2 regions of the Arthrobacter sp. LFS091 genome follow, and region 1 is predicted to be linked to the other one. Evidence: riboswitches for the same ligand, from Rfam matches in the RefSeq annotation. Region 1 holds a riboswitch; the other holds the start of a gene.
What was found. Region 1 has a riboswitch for S-adenosylmethionine ahead of ACNQOP_RS13465 (DUF1737 domain-containing protein). Riboswitches for the same ligand answer to the same signal wherever they lie in the genome.

Region 1 (7,428 bases):
CCGGCTTCGCGACGGTGGGTGTCTGGATGTCGATCGTCGCTTCACACTTCATCTACCGCCGGACCTTCGTGAAGAACGGAGGGGACCTCTCAACGCTCCCCTACAAGGCCCCGCTCTTCCCCTTGGTCCCGATCCTGGCCTTCGCCTTATGCCTGGTGTCGCTGATCGGCATTGCCTTTGATCCCAACCAAGTCGCCGCGCTGTTGTTCGGTGTTCCGTTTGTTGGAGCCTGCTACGCGTTCTTCTACTTCAAGTACGGACGACGGCGGTCGCTCAAGAAGGTTGCCGGCGCTTAGGCCCGGAGCCTCCCCACCTCGCGTGACGAAGAACCAGCCCCTGGACAACCTGAACGGTTTCCCAGGGGCTGGTCCCGTCTGACGCTCACTCACATCCCACCCCCATCACCCCAACGCTCACTCACATCCCACCCCCATCACCCCAACGCTCACTCACATCCCACCCCCATCACCCCAACGCTCACTGACTTCGTTGGCCCGCGCTCGGTGCGTTAGGCTCCATCCATGCCCGAACAGGAAACGAAACCACGTCTTGCCGGCTATCTGGATAAGCAGCAGCCCGACCTTTATGCCACGCTCAGCCACTATTCCCAACAGCTCGTCGAAGAAGCTGACCGGCTAGGTGTTCCGCGGCGAACCCTCGAGCTCATAAATTACTTATCCTCGCAAATCAACGGCTGTGCATTTTGCCTGGATCTTCATCACCGGCGGGCATTGAAGTACGGCGAAACAGAACAGAGGCTTTCCTTGGTGGCCGTGTACCGGGAAGTCCAGCTGTTCGAACCAGCTGAAGTGGTAGCCATGGAGATCGCAGAACAGATCACGCGCATGAGCAGCTCGAGGCCTAGTCCTGAACTCTTCGAACAGGCGCGCCAGCACTACAGCGACGAACAGATCAGCGTCCTCTGCATGGCAGCGATCGGGATCAACGCCTTCAATCGGCTCTCCATTCTGAGCGAGCACCCCGTACGCGCGACGAAGAAGTAACAAACCAGAACGTGAGCGAGCGCCCGGCCCAAGCGGGCGGAACGTGAACGAGCGCCCGGCCCAACCGGGCGGAACGTGAGCGAGCGTCCGGCCCAAGCGGGCGGAACGTGAGCGAGCGTCCGGCCCAAGCGGGCGGAACGTGAGAGAGCGCCCGGCCCAAGCGGGCGGAACGTGAGCGAGCGTCTACTGGCGGGGGTTGCGGGCGTCGGGAGCGTCGGCGGCGAGGCGGATGCCGTGCTCAGCCAGCCACACCGGATTGAAAGCCTTGCTCAGGTAGTTGGTGCCGGCGTCGGGGGCTATGGCTACCACCACCGAACCGTGCGGCGCAGCACGGGCCACCCGGAGGGCTGCAGCCACAGCAAGCCCGGACGACGGCCCCAGGGCCAGCCCCTCTTCGTCCAGGAGCCGGTGCACGGTGGTGTAGACCTCATCGTTGGGTATCCGGAGGAAACGGTCCACGATCCCACGGTTGAATGCCTTGGGCCACTCGGGTTCGGGCCACGAGTTGCCCACGCCATCCACCAGGATTTCGCCGGGGTGGCCGCCACTGTACGCGGATCCGTAGGGGTCCGCACCCACGACCTCCAGGTGGCCTCCCGGCCGTGAAGCTGCCACCTGCTCCTTCAGGAACCGCCCGTTGCCGCTGATGGTCCCTCCGGTCCCGATGCTTGCCACGAAATGTGTGATCAGGCCACCCGTCTGTTCCCAGATTTCAGGACCCGTGTTCTCATAATGCGCGGCGGGATTGGCAGGGTTATCGAACTGCATCGGCCGCCAGGCGCCGGGCGTCTCTGCGGTGATGCGCGCCGCCACGGCACGGGCATTCTCCGGCGATTCGGAGGGGGCGTTCCAGTCGGTGAGGATCACACGCGCGCCGTAGTTGTGCAGTGCAGCGAGCTTCTCCTGCGAGATGGTGTCACCGGTGATGACAACAACAGGGTGGCCGGTGAGGTGCCCGATCAGGGCCAGCCCGATCCCGGTGTTCCCGGAGGTGCTCTCCACGATCGTGGCGCCCGGTTTTAACTCCCCCGAGCGTTCGGCGGCACGGACCATGCTCAACGCCGTGCGGTCCTTAATGGAGCCGCCGGGATTCTCGGATTCGAGTTTGATGTGGACGGCGCTGCCCAACCCACGGCTCAGGGCCTCTAGTTTCACCAGCGGGGTGTTTCCCACCTTCTCCAGGACTGAAGCATCCAGCACGTCCGGTGTTGGACCGGCTGAATGCGCGCCGTGTTTGCGGATATCGGTGTTCACCATGGTTCCCCTCCCTCGGACCCGATGACGTGGTGCACGAGATCGCGCAGTTCCGTCCGCGCCCGCTCCACCAGATCCGGCGCGGACGGACGGTCCGCCAGCACATCGGCCAAGCGACCGACGACGGCGCCCGTCCCCTTACCGAGTGGCTGCGCAGCCCCTGCCTCAAGCAGCAGGTAGGACGCGGTGAGTGCCTCAATCGTCAACAGCTTCTCCAAGGCCGCCACCGACTTTTCGAGTTGTTGCAACGCGAGCGGGGCCAGGGTGGAGTGGTCTTCGACGTCGGCTGACAGGGTTGGTGCTCCAAGGGTCGCCGGCGCGGCGAGGAATTTGAGTTCAGCAAGGAGCCCCGCTGCGGAGTACCAGAGCAGTCCCGGCAATTCTTCCTGCGCAAGGCCCGACCCGTTGGCGGCCGCGGCCAGGTGCTTGGCCCGGATGGCTCGCTGCGGCGGGTACAACTTGGCGATGCGCCGCTCGCTGGAGATGCCCACATGGGCCAAAGCGAGCCGCAACACTTCAAAGGACACCGCCAACTGGGTGGGCTGGAAATTCCCGCCAGACACCACCTGCCCGGACCCGACATCCACCAACGGGTTATCACCGCGACCGTTCAGTTCGACTTCCAGCGCCTCACCCAGATCCGACACCAAGGACCGGAATGCCCCGTGCGTCTGCGGTGCGGCGCGGAAGGAGAGGGCGTCCTGAACCGAAACCTCAGGCCGGACATCCTCCAGCCAGCCGCCGCTCAAAAGTCGACGAACAGCAGCGGCCGAGTCCCGCTGCCCGTTCACTGCCTTGGCCGCTTGGATGGCTGGCGAAAACGGGCTGAGGTTCCCGCCGCCGTCGTACCTTGCGATGGTCTCAAGGGACAAGGAAAGCGCGACGTCGGCAAGTTCGGCCAAGTGCCGCAGTCGCCTAAGGACCAGGGCACCGACGCCCACGGAGTAGGAGTTCGCGCTCACCAGTGACAGGGCCTCACCGGCTGCGAGAGTGAGGGGCTGCAGCCCGGCGTCAGCGAGCGCTTTGGCCCCCGGGACCAAGGTGCCGTGGGCATCGAACGCTTCACCTTCGCCGAGGGCCACAGCCGCGACGGCGGCGAGTTGGGTGAGGTCCGATGAGCCCACTGAGCCTTCGGAAGGGATGGCGGGGTGGACGCCGCGGTTCAGGAGTTCGGCGTAAAAACGGGCAGTCTCGGGACGCACTCCTGAGCCACCACGGCTGAATCCCACAAGGCGGGCAAGAATGACGGCCCGGGCGGCGGCGCGGTCCAGATAGGGGCCCACGCCACTGTTGTGATACCGGACAACCTGAACCTGATAGCTGAGGATCGACTTGTCCTCCACAACGGTGTCACGACCGGATCCCAGCAGGGTATTGAGCCCGTAGACCCGCTGGCCGGACGCCGCAGCCTCCTCCAGGATCTCCCGGGATCGGCCGATTAAAGTCAACGCATCATGGTTGAGTTTCACGTGAAACGAGTCGTTGCTGGCAACCAGGGCCAAGCGTTCAGCGCGTATCGGGGCCGTCCCTACCACCAGGGTCCCCGCATCATCAGACGTCATCAGAAGTCCAGGAGGTTCTGCCGGAATCCGCCGTTGCCGTAACTCTTCCTCAACAGCCCCCGCCGACGCAGCTCAGGGGTTAGTTTGTCCAGCACTCCATGCACCGTCACGGGATCCACGAAGCCGGAGAAAAGGAACCCGTCGCCGCCCACCGCGGAGCCGGTCTCCTCGAGATAGTCGGCGATTTCGCCCACCGTACCGATGATCGAGTCCCCTGCCCCGCCGCTACGGGCCTGCAGGATCTGGCGAAGCGTGGAACCTGGCGGCGCTGCTTTGGCGAAGTGCTCCAAGGTGCCCTGGTTGCTGTTGGTAGTCAGCTCGGGCAACGGGGCATCGAGGTCGAACTGCTTGAAGTCGATGACAGAAAGGTAGGAGATGGAGTTGAGCTGGCTGTCGATGTCCCGTTGGGTGAGCTCACGCCGCTGGGCACGCAGCTCCTCAGCTTCCGCAGCCGAACCGACCACCGTGGGCTTGAGGACAAACAGGACCTTCACGTCATCGGGGTTCCTGCCGGCCTTCGCAGCCTCGGCACGGATGGAGTCCCGGTATGCCTTCATCCCGTCTGCGCCTCGTGCCAAGGCGATCGCTACATCGGCATGCCCGCCAGCGAAGGCCTTGCCGCGGGGTGAAGCCCCGGCCTGAACCAACACGGGCTCCTCCGGCAGGGGCGCCGTGTTCAGCGGGCCCCGGACCTTGAAGAAGTCGCCTTCATGGTTGATCGGGTGAACCTTGGTGTGGTCTGCGAATACCCCGGCGGAAACGTCCTCAAGCACGGCGCCTGGTTCCCAACTCCGCCAAAGCCGCCTCACGACGTCGACGAATTCCTCCGCTTTCTCATACCGCAGGTCGTGTTCAATCTGCTGGTCCAGCCCGTAGTTCTGCGCGGCGAGGTCGCTGCCGGAAGTCACCACGTTCCAGCCAAGCTGCCCCTCTGAGAAGTGCTGCAAGGTGGCCAGCAGCCGGGCGGCAGTGAAGGGCGGGTAGAAGGAAGCGCTGACCGTGGGCACGATCCCGAGGTGCTCTGTCGCGGAGAGCAGGTAGGGAACCAATGCGAGGGGGTCGTGCTTGGGCGCGAAGGATGCGTGCGCCAAGGACACCTCGGCCGTACCGCCATATGTATCTGGAACGGTAAGTGAGTCCTCGATGATGAACAGGTCGAGCCCGGATCGCTCAAAGGCGCGCACGGCCTCTTGGTACAGGGCCGGCTTCTTCCAGTCATAGCCCAGCCCGTAGCCGGGCGTCCCCCAACCCTGAACTCCGAATCCGTGGCCCACGAACCATCCAAAATGCAGCATGGGCTTGAGTGTAGGACTGCTCTGTTCGTTCACCGCGACCTGGTTTCTTGCGAAGTTACAGGGGGACGTACTGCGTCAATTATGCTCCCGGGACGTCATAAATGGGCCTTGCCACAGCACCCTCCGGTTACGCAACATGACGGCGGGCAAACCCCCGCCACATGCAGCCCAGGCGCCCTGAATGCTACGTTTTTCTTGAGTAATGAGTACCAGCGCGAAGCCCTGACTTGCTGGTCGGCAACCCTCTCTCCGGCGGGGTGCCTCAGGTGACTACTCGGCGTATCGGACAAATTCGAACTGCAAGCGTGACTGAGGAGCACCAGCAATGCCTGAACCCACTGAAGAAAAACTCTCCTACCGCCTGATCACAGGCCCGGACACCCGCGATTTCTGCGAGCGGATCAGCTCCGCACTCGCCGAGGGCTATGTGCTCCATGGCAGCCCGGCAGCCACCTTTAACGGCACGGACGTCATCGTCGCCCAGGCAATCGTGCTTCCCGCAGCGATCGCCCACGCAGACGCCGCCGTGGCCGACGCCGTCGACCAGCTTGAAAATGACGACGACGAAGCGTTCGAGGGCCACGCATGAGCTACGCAGGCGACCTGACCCCGCAGGACGCGTGGGCCAAACTTGAGGCAGGTGCCATCCTGGTGGATGTCCGTACCGAGGGCGAATGGGCCCACATCGGTATCCCGGACACCAAAGCCACGGACAACGATCCCCTGTTCATCCAGTGGAACCTCGCCGGCGGCATCCCCAACTCCCGCTTCATTGAGGACCTGCGGCAGCAAGCGCCCGAAGACGACGGCGTGGAGCTCGTCTTCCTGTGCCGCTCCGGCCAGCGTTCAATCGCAGCAGCCATCGCCGCAACCCAGGCAGGCTTCACCGCGTACAACGTCCTTGAGGGCTTTGAAGGCGAACCTGACCGCTATGGCGAGCGCACTGTAAATGGCTGGAAAAACCGTGGCCTACCAACGAACCTGGGGACCGACTAAGTGACTTTCAATCCCGACGCCGCTGGCTGGAATCCTGATACCCAGGCCGTCCGTGGCGGTCTTGACCGCACCAACTTCCAGGAAACGTCCGAGGCCGTCTTCCTGAACTCCGGCTTCGTCTACGAATCGGCTGCCGCTGCCGAACGTGCCTTCACCGGTGAGGACGAACGATTCGTCTACTCCCGTTACGGTAACCCCTCCGTGGCCACCTTCCAGGAACGGCTCCGCCTGCTGGAAGGCACCGAGGCTTGCTTTGCGACGGCGTCCGGCATGTCTGCGGTATTCACCGCCTTGGGTGCCCTGCTGGCTGCCGGGGACCGCGTAGTCGCCGCCCGCTCCCTGTTCGGGTCCTGCTTCGTGATCCTCAACGAAATCCTTCCGCGCTGGGGCGTGGAGACAGTATTCGTTGACGGACCCGACCTGGACCAGTGGCGTGAAGCCTTGTCCAAGCCCACCACGGCCGTGTTTTTCGAATCTCCGTCCAACCCCATGCAGGAGATCGTCGACATCGCGGCGGTCAGCGAGCTGGCGCATGCCGCCGGCGCGACCGTCGTCGTCGACAATGTCTTTGCCACTCCACTGCTGCAGCGCTGTGGTGAGCTGGGCGCCGACGTGATCGTGTATTCCGGCACCAAGCACATCGACGGCCAGGGCCGCGTTCTTGGCGGCGCCATCCTGGGCACCAAGGAGTTCATCGACGGCCCGGTCAAGCAGCTCATGCGGCACACCGGACCTTCGCTGTCCGCGTTCAACGCCTGGGTGCTGACCAAGGGGTTGGAGACCATGGGACTGCGCGTGAGCCACAGCTCAGCGTCCGCTTTGAAGATCGCGGAATGGCTCGAACAGCAGCCCGCCATCAGCTGGGTCAAGTACCCGCTGTTGAAATCGCACCCGCAATACGAGCTCGCAGCGAAGCAGATGAAGGCCGGCGGAACAGTGCTGACTTTCGAGTTGTCCCCGTCGTCAGGACGTTCCGCGAAGGAGGCCGCCTTCGCTTTGCTGGACGGCCTGGGAGTCATCGACATCTCCAACAACCTGGGCGACTCCAAGTCCCTCATCACCCACCCGGCCACGACGACCCACCGGGCCATGGGCCCGGAGGGCCGCGCAGCAATTGGGCTGAGCGATGGCGTGGTTCGCTTGTCCGTGGGCCTGGAAGACGTGGACGACCTCATCCTGGATCTGGAGAAGGCCCTCAAACAGGTCTAACCTTGCTGCCATGAGCGGGACGTATCCTTACCGCCGTGCCGGAGCAGTCATCGTTGCCGGCACGGTGGTGTGGTTCGTGGGAATCTCACCTGTCAGCCGTGTGTACAT
Region 2 (7,428 bases), 220 kb from region 1:
GCTTGCCTTCCGGCTCCTCCCGAGGGCGGCCGGCAAACACCCCGACAACGGGACAGCGAAACCTTCCATCGACGTCCTGGGTGCCTTGCTGCTCGGCGGAGTGGTGATCGCCTCGCTCATTCCCACGATCTACGGTGCGGGCATCATTGCAGTGACATCGCTGGCGGTCGGTGCGGGGACGCTTCTGGCCTTCGCTGGCTGGGAGCTCCTTTATCAACGGCGCGGCCGAACCCCGTTGCTCAGTGCCTCCTTGGTGAAATCCAGGGGCTACGCCTTGGGTACGGTGGTGGCGCTCTGCCAGTTCGGCGTCGGTGCCGGAATGGCCGCCGTGACTGCCTTCTACTTCCTCTCCGGGGCGGGGATGGCGCCGTTGGCGGCCGCAGCGATCCTCGCGCCGCAAGCAGCAGGAATGCTGTTGGCGTCCAGCTTCAGTTGGCGCTTCCTGGCCCGATACGGTCGCGCCGGGATCGTCTACGCGCTGGTGGGCAGCCTGGCCTGCCTGATTGCCAAGGACCTCTTCGTGCAAGGGCTCGACGGCGGTACGGCGGCTCTGGCGGTGGCCGCCGTCGGACTTATCCAAGGTGTGGCAACAGGCCTTGTGGTGGCGCCAAACCAGACACTCACGCTTGCCCATGCGCCCGCAGGTGCCGCAGGAGTGGCTGCAGGCTTCTACCAGCTCAGCCAACGTTTCGCGGCGGCCCTGTGCTCAGCTGCGGCCGCAGGCATGTTCCTTCAAGCGCACGGAGCGGCCACCGGCCAAGCCTCCAAGGACGCCTTCCACCAAGGCATCGTGATGTGCTGCGTTTTGCTGGGGGTCGCACTGCTCGCCGGCGGACTCGACTGGCTTCGCGAGGGAAGGGACCGCAGAAACGCACGAGCCGCCGTCGTGGCTTCCGGAAAGGAAACCGCGACGACGGCGGCAGTGCAAACGCCGGAACGTCCGACGGCGGGAGGTACTCAGCGTTCGGAGGCCACCGAATCGGTGGACGCCTGAGCCGATTCGACAGGCGGGGCCGGTTCGACGGGCGGGGCGGTCGGCCCGGTGGTGGGGACGCCGGCGTCGCGCAGGGCCGGGAAGCCGCCGTCCACGTGGACGGCGTTGGCGTAGCCGAGGATCTGGAGCTTCTGCGCGACGGGACGTGAACCGTTGACGGAGCCGCAGAACACCACGATCTTCTGGTCCGTACCGCTGACCTGGGTCAGGCGGTGGGCGGACTCCGGGCTGAAGTCCTCCTCCACATGCTCGCGGTTGACCACCACGGCACCGGGGACGGCTCCGGTGCTGGCGCGGCCGCCTTCGCTGCGGACATCGATCAGCAGCGCGCCTTCTTCGATGAGTTTGGCCGCTTCCTGGGCGGTGATCAGCTGGGTATCCTGCACGTCGTTTTCCGGTACGGCGGTTTCGATGGACATGGTGCTCCCTTGGTTGGTGGTGGGTGGAAAATCGGATAGCTAGAGACCCCAGGCCTCGGCGAGCAACTGGTATGAGCTCTGCCGATCGGCGGGGTCATGGGCAATGGTGGTGATGAGCAGTTCCTGGGCGCCTGTGGCCCGCTGCAGAGTGCGCAGCTTGTCCCTGACCTGGTGCGGGTCGCCCACCAGCCGGGTGTCCACACGGTCTTTGACAAGGTCTTTGGCGTCAGCGTCCAAGGGCAGATCCAAGGCATCCTCCGGGGAGGGGTAGGGGATGGCACCCTGTCCGCTGCGAATACCGTGTACCCACTGGGCATAGCCGCGGGCGAGGCGCTGTGCTTGGTGTTCGTCCGGGGCCACCAGCACGTCCGCCGAGACGATCACCTGTGGTTCCTGCAGGGAAGCAGACGGTTCAAAGTGGGCCCGGTATTCGGCAATGGAGTCCAATACGCCGGCCGGTGCTACGTGATAATTCGCGCCGAAGGGAAGGCCCAACTTGCCGGCGAGGCGGGCGCTGGGACCCGCTGTTGAACCGTGGATCCAGAACTGTGGCGACTGCCCGAGGGCCGGCGTCGCGGTGACTTCTTCGCCATGCCTGGTTCGGTACCCGCCGGTGAAGAACCCGATGATGTCCTGGACGTCGTTCTCGAAGTTGTCGGTGTCTCCCGGGAAGCGGCCCAGCAGTTCACCTTGCAAACGGAATTTCCTGGGGAGGACGGCACCGAAGATGGGCCGCGGTGAAGGAATCAGCAAACCGTCAACAACGCGGTCGCCGGGTGTGTCCGTCGGGGTCACTACTCCGGGAGCCGGTTCGCTGGGCGACTTCGGCGGCCCGGAACGGCCAAAGCCAAGGTCCACACGGTCCGGGAACACCGCAGCGAGAGTGCCGATGCTCTCTGCAATCTGGAGCGGCTTGTAGTTCCCCAACAGGGTGGCCGCCGTGCCGACACGGATGGTTTTGGTGGCAGACGCAACCAACCCGGCGAGGATGTGCGGGGCAGAACCAGCAACGCCGGTGTTGAGGTGGTGCTCGGCCAGCCAGTACCGCGAGTAGCCGGAAGCCTCGGCAGTGGCAGCGAGAGCAATGGTGCTGCGCAGGGCCTCGCCGGGGGACTGCCCGGCAGAGACCGGAGTCAGGTCAAGGACGGACAGGGGAGTGACTGAAGGCTTCGGCATGGCACGACACTACGGAGCGCAGTGCCTTGGCCAAAGCCGATCCGTCACCCCGCTCAACCGGGCTAAATCCAGCGAAATGCGGCGAAACGGACCGTCACAAGGGCGCCCCCGCCGGCCTGAAGATGACGATTCTGGCAGCCCGTTGACGCGGTATTTCCCGCGTTGACGCCGCGAGTCCAGCGGTTTGTACATTCTTTGGACAGCCTCCTAGATTCAAGTTCAGGTCAAGAGTCAGCACGCCAAGGACCGGCTCGTGCTGCGGCAACCCTCAGGCATTACGTGGCGGGGTGCTCCGGAAACAGACCAGGCCGCAAGAGCGGCAAGTGAATGTCGTCCCGGCCGCTGTGCGGCCTCTGAAAGAGAGAATCATGCCTTCCACACCCGTACCCGAATTCCGCTCCCGCGTCATCGCGTTGGAGCTCGACGGCGATGGGGCCCACCCCGCGTCGTGGCGCAAGGCCCATCATGATCCGCAGGCACTATTGGGGGGCCAGCGGATCCGTGAGACCGTGCAAGCTGCGGATATCGCGGGCTTCCATATAGCTACTTTCAAGGACACCCGGGTGGTGGACCCGGGAACCACAGGAATCGCCGGCCGGATCGATGCGATCCAGCGCGCAGCTTTCGCAGCTCCGATCACCCGGTCCATCGGTCTGGTGCCCGAGGCTGGGACGATCTTTACCGAGCCGTTCCACGTGGCCACCCAGTTGGCCAGCCTGGACTATTCCTCCTTGGGCAGGGCCGGATGGCTGGTCAACGCGGAAAACCTGGAGAGGGAAGCCCTGTCAGTGGGACGCGTACAACTGAACGAAGGCGACGTCACCAGCGAAGCAGCCGACGTGGTCCAGGCAGCCCGCCGCCTATGGGACTCCTGGGAAGATGACGCGGTGATCCGCGACGTCTCCACCGGACGGTATGTGGATCGGGACAAGCTGCACTACGCCGACTTTGAAGGTGAACGCTTTTCCGTCAAGGGACCGTCCATCATTCCGCGCCCGCTTCAAGGCCAACTGGTGGTGTTCGCGCCCGCAGTGCTGCTTCCCGCCGTCGAGGCTGATGTCGCCTTGGTGTCTGCTGACACCGTTGACGATCTTCCCCGGGCCGCCCAAGCGGCTGCGACGGCAGGGGCTCCGCGGACACTCGTGGAGCTGGACGTCATCCTCGATTCCCGTGGACAAACCGCGGAGGACCGCTTTGCCGAGCTCGATTACTACGAGGAGTGGACGGGCGGCGCGCGGTACGTGGGCAGGGCTGAAGGACTGGTGGAACTGCTCACCACGCTGTTCGCATCAGCCGACGGCGTCCGCCTCAAGCCCGCAGTCCTGGACGTGGACCTCCCCGAACTTGCCACCAGGGTCCTGCCGGAACTGCATCGCTCAGGACTGGTGGTGCCGCCGCTGCCGCACGCCACGCTCCGTGAAACCTTCGGGCTTCCCCGTCCCGCAAACCGCTTCGCCGCGGCCTGACCGACGCCCGCCACAAGAGCCAACGGCCATCAGCCAGATTCAGAGAGCAGAACCATGACCAACCGTCACCGCATCGCAGGCAACGGGCAGATCCAGTTCGGTGTCTTTTTCCAAGGGGTAAACCACACCACCGTTTGGAAAGACGCACACAGCGGCTCGCAAACGGACTTCGAGTCGTTCCGCCGGGTAGCCCAAACCGCTGAACGCGGGCTCTTCTCCGCCTTCTTCCTCGGTGAAGGGCTGCGCCTCAGGGAGCACCTCGGGAAGATCCACGACCTCGATGTCGTCGGCCGTCCCGACGCCCAAACCGCACTGGCAGCGCTGGCAGCCATCACCACCAACATCGGTTTGGTGGCAACGCAGAACACTACATACAACGATCCCGCGGACCTCGCCCACCGCCTGGCCAGCCTGGACCTCCTGTCCGGCGGCCGTGCGGCCTGGAACATCGTCACCACGGACAATGCATGGACCGGCGCCAATTTCAGGCGCGGCGGGTTCCTCAAGCACGAGGACCGCTATGTCCGGGCCGAGGCGTTCGTCCAGACAGCGAAGGCCATCTGGGATTCCTGGGCTGACGGCGCAATCGCCGGGTCCCGGAATGATCCACGCTGGCTCCGCGAGGACGCCATCACCACGGTCAAGCGCCAGGATGAGAGTTTCGACGTCGAAGTCACCGGCCGGTTGCCGCGCTCCAGCCAGCAGCATCCCGTCCTGTTCCAGGCCGGCGACTCGCCGGACGGCCGTGACTTCGCCGTCAGGAATGCCGATGTGATCTTCTCGGCACACCCGGAACTGGAGGATGCCAAGAAGTTCCGCGACGACATCGTGGCCCGCACGCTCAAGGCCGGCCGCCCCGCCGACGACGTGAAGATCTTCCCCGGCCAGGAGTTCATCCTCGGTGCCACGCCTGCAGAAGCGGAAGAAAAGCACCAGTGGGTCCGCTCGCTGCAGGTGGGTCCGGAGACGGCCATCGCCTACCTTGAACAGTTCTGGGGACGGACCCTCACCGAATACGACCCCGATGGTCCTTTGCCGGACATCGACCCCGTTGTGGACGTCACCAACCCCACCCGCGGCAACGCCTTCCATGGGAAGAGCGCCAAGGACCTCGCGGCCCAGTGGCGTGCGGACGCCAAGGAAAACGGCCACTCGATCAGGCAGTTCGTGGCTGCACGTTCCCGGCTCAATGGCCGTGGCCTGGTGGGATCGTATGACGACATTGCGGACAAACTCGCCGAATATGCCCATGCCGGTGCCGTTGATGGTTTCAACATCACTCCGTGGATCGTCCCCGGCGGACTGGACGACATCGTCAACGAGCTGGTTCCCCGCCTGCAGGACCGCGGCGTCTACCGCACCGAATACGAAGGCACCAACCTCCGCGAGAACCTGGGCCTCCGTGCCCCGCTGACCCGCCGCGGATCACTCACCAGCACCCAACTCAGTGAAAGCGAAGAAGTCGCATGAGCGTCCCCAACCGTCCCGCAACCCGCACGCTGCGGAAACCTGCCGCCGTCGTCGCCGTCCTGGGAGCCGTTGCGCTCCTCGCCTCAGCTTGCGCTGGAGGGGCCGACGCCGGCACACAGCAAAGTGCCGACGCCACACCTGTGTCGGGTGGGAACCTGAACTTCGCGGTGTCGGTGGACCGTGGTTGCATCGACCCGCAGCAGGTGGGCAATAACGATGCCATCGCCATTGCCCGCCAAACGGTGGCGTCGCTGACGTCGCAGGACCCAAAGACCGGCGACATTGTCCCGTGGCTTGCCGAGAGGTTCGAAACCAACGCGAACGCCACCAGCTTTACGTTCACCCTCCGCAGCGGTGCAACGTTCGCGGACGGAACAGCGATTGACGCTCAATCCGTGAAGACCAACTTCGAGGCGATCAAGGCACTCGGTGCCAAGGCCACGCTGGGCTCCACCTACCTGAGCGACGTCAGCGCGATCACCGTGAAGGATCCGCAAACAGTGGTGGTGGACTTCTCCAAGCCGAACGCGCAGTTCCTCCAGGCAACGTCCACGTTCACACTCGGCCTGTTGTCCCCGGCCTCTGCAACTCTTTCCGAAGCTGACCGTTGCGCCGGGAAGTTCTCCGGCTCCGGCCCGTTCAGCGTGAAGAGCTACACCGTAGACAAGGAAGCTGTCTTGGAACGCAGGGCCGGTTACAACTGGCCCGCCGCCACCAACAGCAACAAGGGCGAGGCCTACCTGGACACTGTCACCTTCAAGATCATTCCGGAGGCGGGTAACCGTACAGGCAGCCTGCAGTCCGGCCAGATCGACGCCACGGCGGCAATTTCCGCCGCTGACATCAGCCTGTTCAACGGCAACGGTTTCTGGAATGACACGCGCGCCAACCCGGGTGTCGTCTACAACCTGTACGCCAACCAGTCCAACCCGAAGCTCAAGGAAACCGCCGTCCGCCAGGCCATCTCCAAGGCCATCAACCGTGAGGAAATTACCAAGACCCTGCTGACCGAAGCGGACCAACCTGCCAAGGGCGTTCTCTCACACACCACTCCGTACTTCAAGGACTACAGCGAGCTTCTGAAGAACGATCCCGACGGCGCCAAGAAACTGCTGGACGATGCCGGCTGGAAGGTTGGCGCGGACGGGGTCCGCGAAAAGAACGGCGAGAAGCTGTCCTTCAAGGTCACCTACTGGCAATCGCCCAAGGAAGTGCTGGAACTCGTGCAGCAGCAGCTCAAGGTTATCGGCGTGGACCTGCAGCTGAAGTTCACCACCATCGCGGACGTGACGGCTGCCCAGGCGGACAAGACCTATGACTTCTCCTACGGCAACCTGACCCGAAGCGACCCGGACGTCCTCCGCACCGTCTTCGCCTCCACCACAGCCCGTGGCGGAAGCAACCTCCGCGAGAAGCTGCCCGTGGACGATGTCCTGGGCGAGCAGGCCGCGGCGCTGGACAAGGACGCACGCCAGAAACTGGTGGACGAAGCACAGGAAATCCTGATCAAGGACGCCCACTCCATCCCGCTGTATGAGCTGTCCACCACCATTTCCGCCAGCGACAAAGTCAAAGGTCTGAAGTTTGAAGCTTCCAGCCGCCTGGACTTCTACGACGCCTGGCTGAGCAAGTAGGAATCCCATGATCCGCTACATCGGCCAACGACTCCTGCAGGGCGCCTTCGTCCTGTGGGCCGCCTACACCGTGTCCTTCCTGATCCTGTACCTGCTGCCCGGCGACGCCGTGAGCATCATGGCCAGCGGGGACGAACAGAACGCGGTGGATCCGGCACTCGTGGAGAAGCTGCGGGCGGAGTATGGCCTGGACAGGCCTCTTTACGAGCAATACATCATTGCCCTGTTCAAGGCGCTCCAGCTGGATTTCGGGTTGTCCATCAAGAATG

Region 2: it holds a riboswitch for S-adenosylmethionine, as region 1 does, so the genes downstream of both, ACNQOP_RS12305 (LLM class flavin-dependent oxidoreductase) here and ACNQOP_RS13465 (DUF1737 domain-containing protein) in region 1, are expected to answer to the same signal.

Annotation. Positions count from the first base shown of each region.
Region 1 covers NZ_JBFPFP010000006.1:288,496-295,923, forward strand. The annotation lists gene ACNQOP_RS13440 (amino acid permease) at 1-296, shown strand, start outside; gene ACNQOP_RS13445 (carboxymuconolactone decarboxylase family protein) at 522-1,004, shown strand; gene ACNQOP_RS13450 (PLP-dependent cysteine synthase family protein) at 1,188-2,261, opposite strand; gene ACNQOP_RS13455 (aromatic amino acid ammonia-lyase) at 2,255-3,820, opposite strand; gene ACNQOP_RS13460 (NtaA/DmoA family FMN-dependent monooxygenase) at 3,820-5,148, opposite strand; SAM riboswitch class IV at 5,314-5,427, shown strand; gene ACNQOP_RS13465 (DUF1737 domain-containing protein) at 5,441-5,704, shown strand; gene ACNQOP_RS13470 (rhodanese-like domain-containing protein) at 5,701-6,111, shown strand; gene ACNQOP_RS13475 (O-succinylhomoserine sulfhydrylase) at 6,112-7,320, shown strand; gene ACNQOP_RS13480 (hypothetical protein) at 7,331-7,428, shown strand, end outside.
Region 2 covers NZ_JBFPFP010000006.1:64,428-71,855, reverse strand. The annotation lists gene ACNQOP_RS12320 (MFS transporter) at 1-994, shown strand, start outside; gene ACNQOP_RS12315 (rhodanese-like domain-containing protein) at 958-1,413, opposite strand; gene ACNQOP_RS12310 (LLM class flavin-dependent oxidoreductase) at 1,453-2,589, opposite strand; SAM riboswitch class IV at 2,812-2,921, shown strand; gene ACNQOP_RS12305 (LLM class flavin-dependent oxidoreductase) at 2,958-4,055, shown strand; gene ACNQOP_RS12300 (NtaA/DmoA family FMN-dependent monooxygenase) at 4,110-5,525, shown strand; gene ACNQOP_RS12295 (ABC transporter substrate-binding protein) at 5,522-7,159, shown strand; gene ACNQOP_RS12290 (ABC transporter permease) at 7,167-7,428, shown strand, end outside.